One region of the Pseudarthrobacter sp. 10T415 genome, then DNA from elsewhere that is predicted to be linked to it. Evidence: predicted binding sites of a transcription regulator. Region 1 holds the regulator's gene; the other holds the start of a gene.
The links. The regulator HrcA, encoded in region 1, represses chaperone genes, less so after heat shock. The targets are predictions, from matches to a motif close to TTNGCACTCGNNNNNNNCGAGTGCNAA.
Positions count from the first base shown of each region.

Region 2: the regulator HrcA is predicted to act here: its motif matches at 3,641-3,667, upstream of groES (co-chaperone GroES).

Region 1 covers NZ_JBFTHJ010000001.1:241,740-248,934, reverse strand. Annotated here, with positions in the region: gene AC1DBN_RS01170 (16S rRNA (uracil(1498)-N(3))-methyltransferase) at 1-715, opposite strand, end outside; gene dnaJ (molecular chaperone DnaJ) at 718-1,845, opposite strand; gene hrcA (heat-inducible transcriptional repressor HrcA) at 1,927-2,940, opposite strand; gene AC1DBN_RS01155 (DUF3097 domain-containing protein) at 3,138-3,989, shown strand; gene AC1DBN_RS01150 (DUF4870 domain-containing protein) at 4,111-4,530, shown strand; gene hemW (radical SAM family heme chaperone HemW) at 4,591-5,820, opposite strand; gene lepA (translation elongation factor 4) at 5,846-7,195, opposite strand, start outside.
Region 2 covers NZ_JBFTHJ010000002.1:409,809-417,003, reverse strand. Annotated here, with positions in the region: gene AC1DBN_RS04710 (glycoside hydrolase family 3 N-terminal domain-containing protein) at 1-225, shown strand, start outside; gene AC1DBN_RS04705 (shikimate 5-dehydrogenase) at 253-1,071, shown strand; gene AC1DBN_RS04700 (THUMP-like domain-containing protein) at 1,075-2,310, opposite strand; gene AC1DBN_RS04695 (hypothetical protein) at 2,364-2,741, shown strand; gene AC1DBN_RS04690 (DMT family transporter) at 2,669-3,598, opposite strand; gene groES (co-chaperone GroES) at 3,823-4,116, shown strand; gene groL (chaperonin GroEL) at 4,197-5,807, shown strand; gene AC1DBN_RS04675 (dihydrofolate reductase family protein) at 5,945-6,547, opposite strand; gene AC1DBN_RS04670 (ATP-dependent DNA ligase) at 6,612-7,195, shown strand, end outside.

The sequences.
Region 1 (7,195 bases):
CCGTGGACGAGCGCAGCACGTGGTGGCCCAGGAGCGCCGTGACGGCTCCGCGGTCGCAGAGGCGCGTCACCTCCCGGGGGCTGATTCCACCCTCCGGGCCCACGATAAGGAGCACTTCACGGGTTCCTGCGCCGCTGGCATCGTCCCAGCCTTCCAGGACAGAACGGAGCGGCCGCACTGCGTCTTCGTGGAGGATGACCGCCAGGTCCGCGGCTTCCACTGCTGCAGCAAGGGCAGCGGTGTCGACGGCGGGACGCACCTCAGGGATCCAGGCCCGCCGCGCCTGCTTGGCCGCAGCGCCCACCACGGACTGCCATTTGGCGTGCGCCTTGGCCGCCCGGTCACCCTTCCACCGGACGATGGAACGTTCGGACTGCCAGGGGATCACGGCGTCGATGCCCAGTTCCGTGGCGGTCTCGATGGCAAGCTCATCACGGTCACCCTTGGCGAGGGCCTGCACCAGCACCAGCCGGACACTGGGGCGGGCCTCCTCCACCAGGGAACCGCACCGCACGGTGAGGCGGGTGCCGGCGGCCTCGGACACCGTCCCGCTCATACGGGTACCGGCGCCGTCGACGATGTCCACGGCCTCACCCGCTGCGAGGCGCTTTACGGAAACCGCGTGGCGCGCCTCCGGCCCTTCCAGGACAAACTCCATGCCCTCCTCCAGCCCGTCGAGGGATCCGGCGGAGGTAAAAAAGACAGGGTTGCTCACCGCTACAGGTTCCCCAGCCGGTCCCGCAGCTTCGCGAACATCCCGCCACTGGCGGCGAGCTTGCCTTCGGTGATCTGTTCTCCGCGGAGCTTGGCAAGCTGCCGGAGGAGCTCCTCCTGGGCTGCGTCGAGCTTGGCCGGCGTTTCCACCTGCAGGTGCACCTTCAGGTCACCGCGGCCGTATCCGCGCAGGTGGGTGACACCCAGGCCGCGGAGGGTGATGATTTCACCGGACTGGGTGCCCGGCTTCACGTCGATGTCCTGGGTTCCGTCGAAGGTCTCCAGGCTGACGTCGGTGCCCAGCGCCGCGGCGGTCATGGGGATGTTCAGGGTTGCGTGCAGGTCGTCGCCGTCACGCACATACGTGGCGTCGTTGTTGACGCGGACCTCCACGTAGAGGTCGCCGGAGGGGCCGCCCGCGGGGCCGGCTTCGCCCTGCCCGGTCAGCTGGATGCGTGTTCCGGTTGCGACGCCGGCGGGAACCTTGATGGTCAGGGAGCGGCGGCTCCGGATGCGGCCCTGGCCGCTGCATTCATTGCAGGGATCTTTGATGACAGTGCCGAAGCCCTCGCAGGTGCCGCACGGTGCAGCGGTCATGACCTGGCCGAGGATGGAACGGACAGCGCGCTGGACCTGGCCGCTGCCGCCGCAGATGTCGCAGCGTTCGGGGTGCGTCCCCGGGCGGCAACATGATCCCTCACAGGTGGGGCAAGTGACTGCAGTGTCCACCTCAAGCTTTTTGTTGACGCCAAAGACGGCGTCGCGCAGTTCGATGCGGACGCTGATGAGTGCATCCTGGCCGCGGCGGACCCGTGAGGCGGGTCCGGACGATCCGCCGGCGCCGAAGAACGTGTCGAAGATGTCCTGGAAGGCAAAGCCCTGGCCGGCGTAGCTTCCTCCGCCGAATCCATTGTCAGTGCCGTTCTCGTTGCCGGTGGTGTCGTAGACCCGGCGTTTCTGCGGGTCGGAGAGGACTTCGTAGGCGTGGGTCACCGCCTTGAAGCGGTCCTGCGCATCTTCGCCCGGGTTGACGTCGGGGTGGAGTGTCCGGGCCAGCTTGCGGTAGGCCTTTTTGATTTCTTCTCCGGTGGCTTCCGGTGAAACTCCAAGGACGTCATAGTGGCTGCTCAAAGTTCGTATCTCTTCCTTGTTGTACTGCCTGCGGTGGGACTGCCGTGCGGGCCCGGCGGCTGTGGTGCCGGGGCGGGCCGGTCAGGGACCCAGGATGCGGGAAAGGTAACGGGCAACTGCCCTGACGGCCGCCATGGTGTTGGGATAGTCCATCCGGGTGGGACCCAGGATGCCGATCTTGGCCACGCTGTCCGGGCCGTAGCCGGTGGCCACGACGGACGCCTCGGCCAGGCCGTCGTAAGGGTTTTCGCGGCCGATGCTGACGGCCACGCCACGGTGGTCCTGCGCCATGTCGCTCAGCAGCCGCAGCATCACCACCTGCTCTTCCAAAGCTTCCAGCACGGGGCCGATGCTCAGCGGAAAGTCGACATTGGACCGGGCCAGGTTGGCCGTGCCGGCCATGACCATGCGGTCCTCGCGGCTGCTGTGCGCAAGGATCTCCAGGGCGTGCGCCAGCGACTGCGCCGCCTGCCGCTCCCCCGGACTGACAGAGGAGACGACGGCGGGAAGGGCCTGCGGCAGCCGGGCCAGCGGTGTTCCGGCCAGGGTTCCCAGAAACCGGGTACGCAGCGCGGACAACGCTTCGTCCGCGAGGTCCTGCCCGACGTCGATGACGCGCTGCTCCACGTTGCCGCTGTTCGCGATCAGGACCACAAGGACCTTGCGCGGGGCCAGCAGGACGAACTCGATGTGCCGGATCAGTGCCCGGCTGAGGTGGGGGTACTGGACCACCGCCACCTGGTTGGTCAGCTGGGACAACAGCCGCACGGTGCGGTCGAGGACGTCGTCGAGGTCGTCGGATCCCTCCAGGAGGGACTGGATGGCGCGCCGTTCGGCTTGCGAGAGCGGCTTCACGGCCGAAATCTGGTCCACGAACAGCCGGTAACCCTTGTCCGTGGGAATCCGGCCGGCACTGGTATGCGGCGCCGTGATGAGGCCCTCGTCCTCAAGCGCCGCCATGTCGTTCCGGATGGTGGCGCTGGAAACCCCCAGGTGATGCCGTTCCACCAGGGCCTTGGAGCCTACCGGTTCGCGGGAGTGGACGTAGTCCTCCACGATGGCCCGCAGTACTTCAAGCTTGCGCGGCTCACTCACACTCCACCTCCATCCAGTCGGGGTGGATAAGCCACCCGTTCCTTCCTGCCAGTCTGCACGCACTCGAACATGCACTCGAACTGTTAGCACTCGACATGCCTAAGTGCTAACAGTCTATTATGCCTTGGCCCGTTGTTAGCATTGGTACCGCTCCGGGCGAAATTCCGGGACAGCACCTACGGCGAGGCGGAGTGACCATGGATTACCGGAACTGGGGCCCGCGGGACATGTCCGCTCCCGCGCGTACGCAACTGCCTGAAGTGCCCGTGGAACGGGGCATGGTGCTCGAAGACGTACAGTCCGGCTGGGTGGGGGCCGTCACCCGGGTGGAAAAGTCCGGCGGCATGCATGTGGTGGCCCTTGAGGACCGGCGCGGAAAGTCGCGGACCTTCCGGCTGGGATTCGGGTTCCTCCTCGAGGGCCGTGCCATCAGGCTGATGCCACCGGCACCCCGGCCCGCAGCGGGCGGTCCGTCAGCCGGGCGCACAGCCTCAGGCTCCGTACGCGTCGCAGGCCAGCGTGCACAGGTGGCCAAGGCGAGCCGCATCTGGGTGGAAGGAAAGCACGACGCCGAACTCGTCGAGAAGGTATGGGGAGACGATCTCCGGGTGGAGGGCATCGTCGTCGAACCCCTGCATGGCATCGACGACCTCGCCGGCGCCGTGAAGGAATTCGGGCCAGGGCCGGGGCGCCGGCTGGGTGTGCTGGTGGACCACCTGGTCCCGGACTCCAAGGAATCCCGTATTGCTGAGGCTGTCATGGCCGGCCCTGGCGCTGCAGGCAACGTCCTGATTGTCGGCCACCCCTACGTGGATGTGTGGCAGGCCATCCGGCCCTCCGTGCTGGGCATTCCGCAATGGCCGTCAGTACCGCGGGGCCAGGACTGGAAAACCGGGATCCTCAAGGCGTTCGGCTGGCCGCACTCCACTAAGGAGGACATCGGGCTCGGATGGCAGAAACTGCTCGGTGCGGTCCACACTTACGCAGACCTGGAGGCGTCGCTGCTGGGCCGGGTCGAGGAAGTCATCGACTTCCTCACAGCACCCTGACGGACGCCGGACCGGCAAACACCAGTATTCTTGATACTGCGGTGGCCCCCGCGATCCGCAGCGGGCCCCGAAGCATCAACTGCATCCCCAGCATCAATTGCACTTTTCGAAGGAACAGACTGTGGCAGAAAACGCACGCGAGCACAGGGACGGCCAAAGCAGCACCGGCCGTTCCGAATACCACGGCGTCCCCGCGAATGCGCTGCCGCTCACGGCCAGCGAGGACCGGCAGTGGGCCACCCTGGCACACTTCGGCGGGATCCTGGGATGCGTCCCCGCCCTGCTGATCTTCCTCATCTTCCGCGACCGCGGGCCCTTCACGGCCCAGGAGTCGAAGGAAGCCCTGAACTTCAGCCTGCCTCCCACCATCGCAGCGGTAGTGGCGAACATCCTGGTGTTCATTCCCGTGGTCGGAAACATTTTTGCCGTGATCGCCACATTGATCTGGATTGCACTGACGTGCTTTTCGGTGGCGGCAGGCATCCACGTCAACCGCGGCCAACCGCACCGCTACCAGTTCAACCTGCGCTGGATCAAGTAGTCCCCGTCGGCTCCCAGCCGCAGCAAGCCTGACCTCGCAGGCGTGGCCGGTAAACCCGCGTTAGTCGGGCAGGATCCGGCGGACCACCGCGTCGGCCAGGAGCCGGCCCTTCAACGTCAGGACCAGCATCCCCCGGAATGCTGCGCCCGGCTCAACCAGCCCCTCGGCAATCAGCCCGGCGATCTGGTGCCGCCCCACCGTGTCCAGGCTTGCCACTTCCAGCCCGGACTGGAGGCGGGCCTCAAGCATGACCCGCTCCACGTTCCGGGTCTCCGCGTCCAGGGTTTCGCGTCCGGCGGCCGGTGAGTTTCCCTGCGCCAGCCGCCCGGCGTACGCGGTTGGGTGTTTGACGTTCCACCAGCGCACACCGCCCACATGTGAGTGCGCGCCCGGCCCGATCCCCCACCAGTCATCGCCGCGCCAGTAGGCGAGGTTGTGCCGGCAGGCCTGTTCTGGCGTGCGCGCCCAGTTGCTGACCTCGTACCACTCCAGGCCTGCAGAGGTGATCAGGCGGTCGGCGAGCTCGTACTTGTCGGCGTGATCGTCGTCGTCGATGCCCGGGACCTCGCCGCGCCGGATCTGCGCCGCCAACTTGGTGCCGTCCTCAACGATCAGCGCGTAGGCGCTGATGTGGTCCGGCTCGTACGACAACGCGGTTTCCAGGGAGTACTGCCAGTCGGCCAGCGACTCCCCCGGCGTCCCGTAGATCAGGTCGAGGCTCACTGCCAGGCCGGCGTCACGGGCCCACTGCACCACCTGGGGAACCCTGCTCGGGGTGTGGGTGCGGTCCAGGACCTTCAGGACGTGCGGAACTGCGGACTGCATCCCGAACGAGACCCGCGTAAAGCCGGCATCCCTGAGCACAGCCAGGGACTCCGGTGTCACCGAATCCGGATTTGCCTCAGTTGTCACCTCGGCGCCGTCCTCGATCCCCCATTGGTCGATGGCCGTCCGAAGAATCAATGCGAGGTCTTCGGCGGGCAACAGCGTGGGTGTGCCGCCGCCGAAGAACACAGTGCTGAGCTTTCGGTCCGGTACACCGGACGCCTTGAGCACCGTGGCCGCAAACGCCACCTCGGATGCTGCCGTACCGGCATAGGCATCCTGGGAGGCACCGCCGCCGAGTTCGGTAGCCGTGTAGGTGTTGAAGTCGCAGTACCCGCAGCGCACGGCGCAGAAAGGGATGTGGACATACAGCCCGAACGCGCGGTCCCCCGCGCCGACGGCCGCCTGCGGAGGCAGGATGCCGTCCGACGGCGCCGGGTCACCGAGGGGAAGTACGCTGGGCATCAGCGGGTACCCCGCTGCGCGGTGGTCACTTCTTCTTGGCCTTGTCCTTCGATTCGTCGGTGGTGAGGGCGGCGATGAACGCTTCCTGCGGCACCTCCACGGTGCCCACCATCTTCATGCGCTTCTTGCCTTCTTTTTGCTTCTCCAGCAGCTTGCGCTTACGTGAGATGTCACCGCCGTAGCACTTCGCCAGGACGTCCTTGCGGATGGCCCGGATGCTTTCGCGCGCGATGATCCTCGAACCGATGGCCGCCTGGATGGGCACCTCGAACTGCTGCCGCGGGATCAGTTCGCGGAGCTTTCCGGTCATCATCACGCCGTAGGCATACGCCTTTTCCCGGTGCGTGATGGCACTGAAGGCATCCACCTGTTCACCCTGGAGCATGATGTCCACCTTCACGAGGTCGGCAACCTGCTCACCGTCGGCCTTCCAGTCCAGGGAGCCGTAGCCACGGGTTTTGGACTTGAGGATGTCGAAGAAATCGAACACGATTTCCGCCAGCGGCAGGCGGTAACGGATTTCCACCCGGTCCTCGGAAAGGTAGTCCATCCCACCCATGACGCCGCGGCGTGACTGGCAGAGTTCCATGATGGCGCCCACGAACTCGTTGGGAGCCAGGATGGTGGCGGAGACCATGGGTTCGCGGACTTCGGCGATCTTGCCGGTGGGGTACTCGCTGGGGTTGGTCACGCGGACCACCTTCTTGTCCTCCAGGGTCACCTCGTACTCCACGTTCGGAGCGGTGGAAATGAGGTCGAGGTTGTATTCGCGCTCCAGGCGTTCGCGGGTGATCTCGAGGTGGAGGAGGCCCAGGAAGCCCACGCGGAAACCGAAGCCCAGCGCTGCAGAGGTTTCGGGTTCGTAGACCAGCGCAGCGTCGTTGAGCATGAGCTTCTCAAGGGCGTCACGCAGTACCGGGTAGTCGGCACCGTCCAGCGGATAGAGGCCGGAGAACACCATCGGCTTTGCGTCGGCGTAGCCAGGCAGCGATTGGGCGGCCGGCTTGGCCAGGTTGGTGACGGTGTCGCCCACCTTGGACTGGCGGACGTCCTTCACACCGGTGATCAGGTAGCCCACTTCGCCGACGCCCAGGCCCTTGGAGGGTGTGGGTTCCGGGGAGCTGACGCCGATTTCCAGGAGCTCGTGGGAGGCCCTGGTGGACATCATCTGGATGCGTTCACGCGGGTGGAGCATGCCGTCCACCACGCGGACGTAGGTCACCACGCCGCGGTAGGTGTCGTAGACCGAATCGAAGATCATGGCACGGGCGGGGGCATCGGGATTGCCCTCCGGTGCCGGCAGATCGCGGACAATCTTGTCCAGGAGGGCTTCCACGCCGACGCCGGTCTTGCCGGACACGCGCAGCACGTCTTC
Region 2 (7,195 bases), on a different contig from region 1:
AGCCTCATCGGGTACGGCGGCGCGCCCGCCGGCGGCGACATCGCCGTCACTTTGGATGCCCCCTGGCCGCTGCAGGGTTCCCCCGCTCCGGTCAAGATTGCACTGTACGGCCGGACCGACGCCGCCTTCGATGCGCTGGCCGCCGTGCTGGCCGGAAGGGCGGCGGCCCCCGGAAAGCTGCCGGCCGCCGTCGGGCCCTATCCTGCCGGCAGCGGCTGCGCCTAAGCTCCCCGGGCCGCGTTTAATGGACAGGTGCCTATCCTCAATAAAGACATGACCCTCTGCATCTCCCTCTCGGCCCGGCCCAGCAACAACGGGACGCGCTTCCACAACCACCTGTACGGGCAGCTGGACCTGAACTGGATCTACAAGGCCTTTGCGCCCACCAACCTGGAGCAGGCCATTGCCGGCGTCCGGGGCCTCGGTATCCGCGGCTGCGCCGTGTCCATGCCGTACAAGGAGGATGTGATCGCGCTGGTGGACGAGATGGACCCCTCGGCCAAAGCCATCGATTCCGTCAACACCATCGTGAACACAAACGGGCACCTCAAGGCCTACAACACCGACTACACGGCTATAGAGCAGCTGCTGGCCACCAACTCGGTGCCCACCGACTACTCGGTCCTGGTCCAGGGCGCCGGCGGCATGGCGAAAGCAACCGTGGCGGCGCTGCGCGACGCAGGCTTCACGGACGTCACCGTCATCGCCCGGAATGAGGCGGCGGGCCGGGCGCTCGCCGAACAGTACGGCTTTAGTTGGCGTGCAGCGCTCGACGGCGGCATGGCGGACATGATTGTCAACGTGACACCTATCGGTATGGCAGGCGGTGCGGACGCCGATGCGCTGTCCTTCCCGTCAGAAGCCATCGACGCCGCGAAACTCGTCTTCGACGTGGTGGCGCTGCCGGCCGAGACACCGCTGATCCGGGCGGCCCGGGCGGCGGGCAAGCCGGTGATCACCGGTGCTGAGGTGGCCACCATCCAGGCGCTGGAGCAGTTTGTGCTGTACACCGGTGTGCGTCCCACGGCGGACCAGGTACGGGCCGCCGAGGAATTTACCCGCGCGCAGTAACGCCTACGCCGGCTTGACCGGCTCCACCTCGATGGCCACCCGGTCCTCGCCGATGCGGGTGAGGACCAAGGTGGCGGTCCGGCCGCCCTTCCTGTTGCCCGCGCCCTTGCCGCCCAGCAGTTGCTTGCGGAGTTCCTCCGGCGTGACGGCGGTGCCGCGCTTCTTGATGTCCAGCACGGTGATGCCTTCCTGCTTCACCCAGGACTTCAGCGCCTTGACGTTGTACGGCATCACCCGCAGGACCTTATAGGCGCGGGCGAACGGGGTATCTGCGAGGGCGGGCGAGCAGATGTAGGCGATGTGCTCGTCCAGCAGGTGCCCGCGCAGTTCGAGCGCGAGGTCGGCCACGAGGCCTGCCCGGATGACCGCTCCGTCCGGCTCATACAGGTACCCTTCAGCCGGGCCCACCGGAGCCTCGGGGCCCTCCCCGAAATCCTCCCCGCTGGTCAGCTCGGCCGCTCCCTGCGGTCCCAGCAGCAGGGCCGCGCGGCGTATCCCCGGCCGGCTGACCGAGTTGAACCACAGGGCCACTTCGGTGACGTCCCCACCAACGGACACCCACTGCGCTTCGCAGCCCTGCGGAACCGAATCGTGGGGCATGCCCGGGCCCATCTTGACGCCCACGGCCTTCCCGGACGCGGCAAGGGACTCCACGAAGGACAACGGGGGAGAGAACGCCTCGGGGTCCCAGATGCGCCTGGTGCCGGAGGTGGAGGTGACCCTGCGCGCCGGGTCCAGCCAGACGCCGTCCACCCCGTCCAGGGGGACCGAGGTGGCGTCGGCGTGCACAACCGCCGCATTGGGAAAAGGGATGAGGTTCACCGTGGCGCACGCGGCCGTGGTTTCATCGAGCTCCACTGCCGTCACGGCGATGTCCAGGGAGGCGAGGGCCAGCGAATCGGCGCCGAGCCCGCAGCCCAGGTCCGCCACGTGGCTAACGCCGGCGGCGGCGAACCGCTGGGCGTGCCGGGCGGCAACATTCAGGCGGGTGGCTTGTTCCAGCCCCGCCTGGGTGAAGAGCATTTGCCGGGCGAACTCGCCGAACTTCGCTCCGGCCTTCGTGCGGAGCCGGGACTGGGTGAGCACGGCAGACACCAGTTCGGGGCTGTGGCCGGCCTTCCGGAGTTCACCGTTCAGGGCGAAGGACCCGTCCTCGGTGTAGGGGCCCAGCGACGCCAGCAACTCCCATCCTTCGGGGGTCAGCAGTGGTGCAATCTGGTCCTGGGGAGCGTGAGCCATGCGTTCCAGCCTAGTGCCCCGGGCTGCGGCGGGATGCCGATAGTGTTGAACCCATGGTTGACAGCGCAGGTCCCGAACAGTCCGGAGAACAGCCGCCCCCGGTCCAGGGTCCGGCTAGGTACGCGCGGCCCGCGTTGATCGCCGGTGCGGTGCTGGCAGTGGTGTGCCTGGCGCTGCTGGTCATCATCTTCTTCCTGGACACGTTCAACGCCACTGTCTATTCCGTGGGCGGTAACAACATCCAGGACAACACGCAGGAAGCGCAGGACATCCGCGGCCTGTATTCCGGTGCGCGGGCGGGAGGAATCGCCCTCCTGGTGGCGTCGCTACTGGTGGTCCTCGCCTCCTCCGTGGTCCTCTACCGGGCCCGTAACCGGGGCAACGCCTCCGATGGCGGCGAGGACGTCGGCTTCGACGACCTCGGCCGCTGAGGGCGCTGGCCCGCACCCGTCAGCAGGACCCCCGAAATCACCAGGACGCCGCCTGCAATCTGGGCCGCTGTGATGGGCTGGCCCAGCAGTACGGTGATGATCGCCGTGAAGACCGCGATGAGGTTGAGGTAGTTTCCGGCATTTGCCGCGCTGGTGCGCTTCAGCGCCAGGTTCCACAGCAGGTAGGAGCCCAGCGAGGGGAAGATGGCGATGAACGCCAGGGACCAGGCCCCGGACTGGCTGGACGGGAACCCTGCGCCGGTCACGGCGGCCACAGGAGCCAGGACAACGGCCGCTATGGCCGCCTGCAGGGCTGTGGAGGTGACGGCGGGTACGGCTACGCGACGGGCCAGGACCGTGTAGAGGCCCCAGACGGTGATGGCCGCCAGGATCAGCAGTTCGCCGGCGCCCAGCGAGAAGGTCAGGAGCCGCTGCAGCTGCCCGCCGGTGAGGACCAGCAGGACACCCGCCAGGCCAAATGCCAGGCCGATCCAGCCCAAGGGCCGCGGTCTGTCCTTCAGCAGCACCGCGGCAAGCACCATGATCAGGACCGGGTTTGCGGCCGTCACCAGGGATGCGTTCAGTGCTGACGTGTGCTGGAGGGCGCTGTAGAGCAGCAGCGTGTAGGCGGTCATGCCGAGCGCGCTGAGCATGAGCAGCGTGGGCCAGTGGCGGAGGACTGCCCGCCAGTTGGGGCGGTCCACCACGTGCGCCAGGAACAGCAGCGGCAGGGCGGCCAGTGTCCAGCGCCAGAACGTCAACTGCAGCGGGGCCATGGACTGAACGGCGGCCTGGCCCACCACGAAGTTTCCGGCCCAGAAGAGGGTGGCAAGGATCAGGAAGAAGGCGGCTCGCACCGGTTCAATGTACAGCCTAAGTGTTCTCCGATGACGAAATGGCTGGCACTCGCCTTGACCGAGTGCTAACCCCGGCCTAGAGTCTTCATTAGCACTCTCCCTAGGAGGGTGCTAACACATGAAGAGCTGCCAGCCTGGCTGCTGCCGGCACCGCGACGACGGTTGCCAGCCACGGCAAACGGCTTTCAAGTCCACGAATTTGCTGACGAAAAGGAGAGGTCCGAGTGTCGGTCTCTATTAAGCCTCTTGAGGATCGTATTGTTGTCCGCCCGCTCGAAGCCGAGCAGACCACGGCTTCCGGCCTGGTAATCCCGGACTCCGCGCAGGAGAAGCCGCAGGAAGGCGAAGTTGTCGCAGTTGGCCCCGGCCGCTTCGAAGACGGCAACCGCGTCCCGGTCGACGTAGCTGTCGGCGACGTAGTCATCTACTCCAAGTACGGCGGAACCGAAGTCAAGACCGGTGGCACCGAGTACCTCGTGCTGTCCGCCCGCGACGTCCTGGCGATCGTCGTAAAGTAAATCTTCCGGATCCCCGCGCCGCTGGTCATGCCTTGATGCTGGTCAGCTGCGCGGGGTTTCTGTCTTGAAAGGACACAACCATGGCAAAGCAGCTTGCGTTTAACGACGCTGCCCGCCGGTCCCTCGAAGCCGGCATCGACAAGCTCGCCAACACTGTCAAGGTGACGCTCGGCCCCCGCGGCCGCAACGTCGTCCTGGACAAGAAGTGGGGCGCACCCACCATCACGAACGACGGCGTCACCATCGCCCGCGAAGTCGAGCTGGACGACCCCTACGAAAACCTTGGCGCACAGCTCGCCAAGGAAGTTGCCACCAAGACCAACGATGTTGCCGGCGACGGCACCACCACCGCAACGGTCCTGGCCCAGGCACTGGTCAAGGAAGGCCTCCGCAACGTGGCCGCAGGCGCCGCTCCCGGCCAGATCAAGCGGGGCATCGAGGTTTCGGTTGAGGCCGTGGCTGCCCGCCTGCTCGAGAACGCCCGTCCGGTCGAAGGCACCCAGGTTGCCAACGTGGCCTCCATCTCCGCCCAGAGCGACGAGGTGGGCGAACTGCTCGCCGAGGCATTCGGCAAGGTGGGCAAGGATGGTGTGATCACCATCGAGGAATCCTCCACCACGCAGACCGAGCTGGTCCTCACCGAAGGCATGCAGTTCGACAAGGGCTACCTGTCCCCGTACTTCGTCACCGACGCAGAGCGCCAGGAAGCAGTCCTCGAGGACGCCCTCATCCTGATCAACCAGGGCAAGATCTCCGCCGTGCAGGAATTCCTGCCGCTGCTGGAGAAGGCGCTGCAGAGCTCCAAGCCCCTGTTCATCATCGCCGAGGACATCGACGGCGAGGCCCTGTCCACGCTGATCGTCAACCGCATCCGTGGCACCCTCAACGTGGTGGCAGTCAAGGCTCCCGGCTTTGGCGACCGCCGCAAGGCCATGCTGCAGGACATCGCCACCCTCACCGGTGCGCAGGTTGTTTCCCCTGAGCTGGGCCTGAGCCTGGACACCGTTGGCCTCGAGGTGCTCGGTACTGCCCGCCGCATCACCGTCACCAAGGACAACACCACCATCGTTGACGGCGCCGGTTCGGCCGAGGACGTCTCCGCCCGCGTTGCCCAGCTCCGCGCTGAGCTGACCCGCACCGACTCCGATTGGGACAAGGAAAAGCTCCAGGAACGCCTGGCCAAGCTGGCCGGCGGCATCGGCGTGATCAAGGTTGGCGCTGCCACCGAGGTCGAGCTGAAGGAAAAGAAGCACCGCATCGAAGATGCGGTGTCTTCCACCCGCGCCGCCTTGGAAGAAGGCATCGTGGCCGGCGGCGGTTCCGCGCTGATCCACGCCCTGAAGGCACTGGATGAGGACCCGGCCGTCAAGGCGCTCGAAGGCGACGCTGCAGCTGCTGTCGGCATCGTCCGCCGCGCCCTGGTCCAGCCGCTGCGCTGGATCGCCCAGAACGCCGGTTTCGACGGCTACGTCATCACCGCCAAGGTGGCCGAACTCGACACCAACAACGGCTTCAACGCCAAGTCGGGCGAGTACGAGGACCTGATCGCTGCAGGCGTCATCGACCCCGTCAAGGTCACCCGCGCTGCCCTCCGTAACGCTGCCTCCATCGCAGCCCTGGTTCTCACCACCGAGACCCTTGTTGTGGAGAAGCCGGCTGACGAGGACGAGCACGCAGGCCACAGCCACTAAGGCTGTTGTCCCGCGGGTAATGCCGCAAAAACAGAGAACCGGTCCGGCATCCGCCGGGCCGGTTTTTTGTGTGCCGTCAATGGCTGGGCCCATGCCGCCAGGGTTCCCTGGCCGGGCGAAGCGAGGTTAGTGGCGGCCTAAGTGGCATCCATCTCCCGGGTTTCAACGTCGCCGGTGCGCTCATAGACCAGCGACACCGCACCCTTGGGAAAGGAACGGACCGGCTCGGCGAGGCGGAACGTGGAAGGGACGGTCCCGGCGTCGAACAACCGCTTTCCCTGCCCGAGTGCCACCGGGTACAGCCACAGGTGGAGGCGGTCCAGCACGTCGGCGGCCAACAATGACCGGATGAGGTGGCCGCTGCCGAACATCTGCACTTCGCCATGCTGCCCGCGGAGCTGTCCCGCCGCCGCAGCGTCCGGGAGTACAGTGGTGCCCTCCCACCGGGGATCGGTGAGTGACCCGGACACCACGAACTTCGGGACCCGGTTGAGCACGCCGGCGATCTCGTCTGACTGGTGCGGCCAATATGAGGCAAAGATGTCGTAGGTTTTCCGGCCCAGGAGCAGGGCATCCATGCGGTCGATGGCCGCGGCGATGTCCGCCCCTGCTTCATCATCGGAGACCGGCGCCTGCCAGCCGCCGAAGGCGAAGCCGTCCGTGGGGTCCTCCTCCCGGCCACCGGGCGCCTGGTACACGCCGTCAAGGGTGATGAACAGGTTCGCAACGATGATGCCCATCCGTCCATTCTGGAACCGGCCGTCCGTACCTGTCGAGGGTCCGGCGGCGTGGCAGACTGTTGCCATGCTGCTGGACGAGCTTGTGAGGACCACTGACGCCGTCGCGTCCACCCGCTCCAGGCTGGCGAAGGTGGACGCCCTGGCCCAGCTGCTGAAGCGGCTCGACCCCGCGGACATTCCTGCCGCCGTCGGCCTCCTCACCGCCAAACCCCGCCAAGGGCGGGTGGGCGTCGGGTGGCGCGGGATGTCAGCAGCCATGGGGGAACCTGCCGCGGAACCCGGCCTCACCCTCGCCAACCTCGACGCCGCGCTGGACCGGCTCCAGGCCCTCGCCGGGGCGGGCTCGGCAGCCGAACGCGCGGCCACGCTCCGCGAGCTCACCGCAGCGGCAACCGAACGGGAGCAGGCGTTCATCGGCGGCGTGCTCCTGGGCGAACTGCGAACGGGCGCGCTGGAAGGTGTCCTGACCGATGCAGTGGCCCGCGCCGCTGAGCGCCCTGTCGAGTCCGTCCGCAGGGCCGCGATGCTGTCCGGCGACCTCGGCTCGACGGCCCGGCTCGCGCTGACCGGCACAGCGGCGGAGCTGGACGCGGTGGGCCTGAAGGTGGGCCGGCCCGTGCAGCCCATGCTCGCGGGAACCGGCGCAAG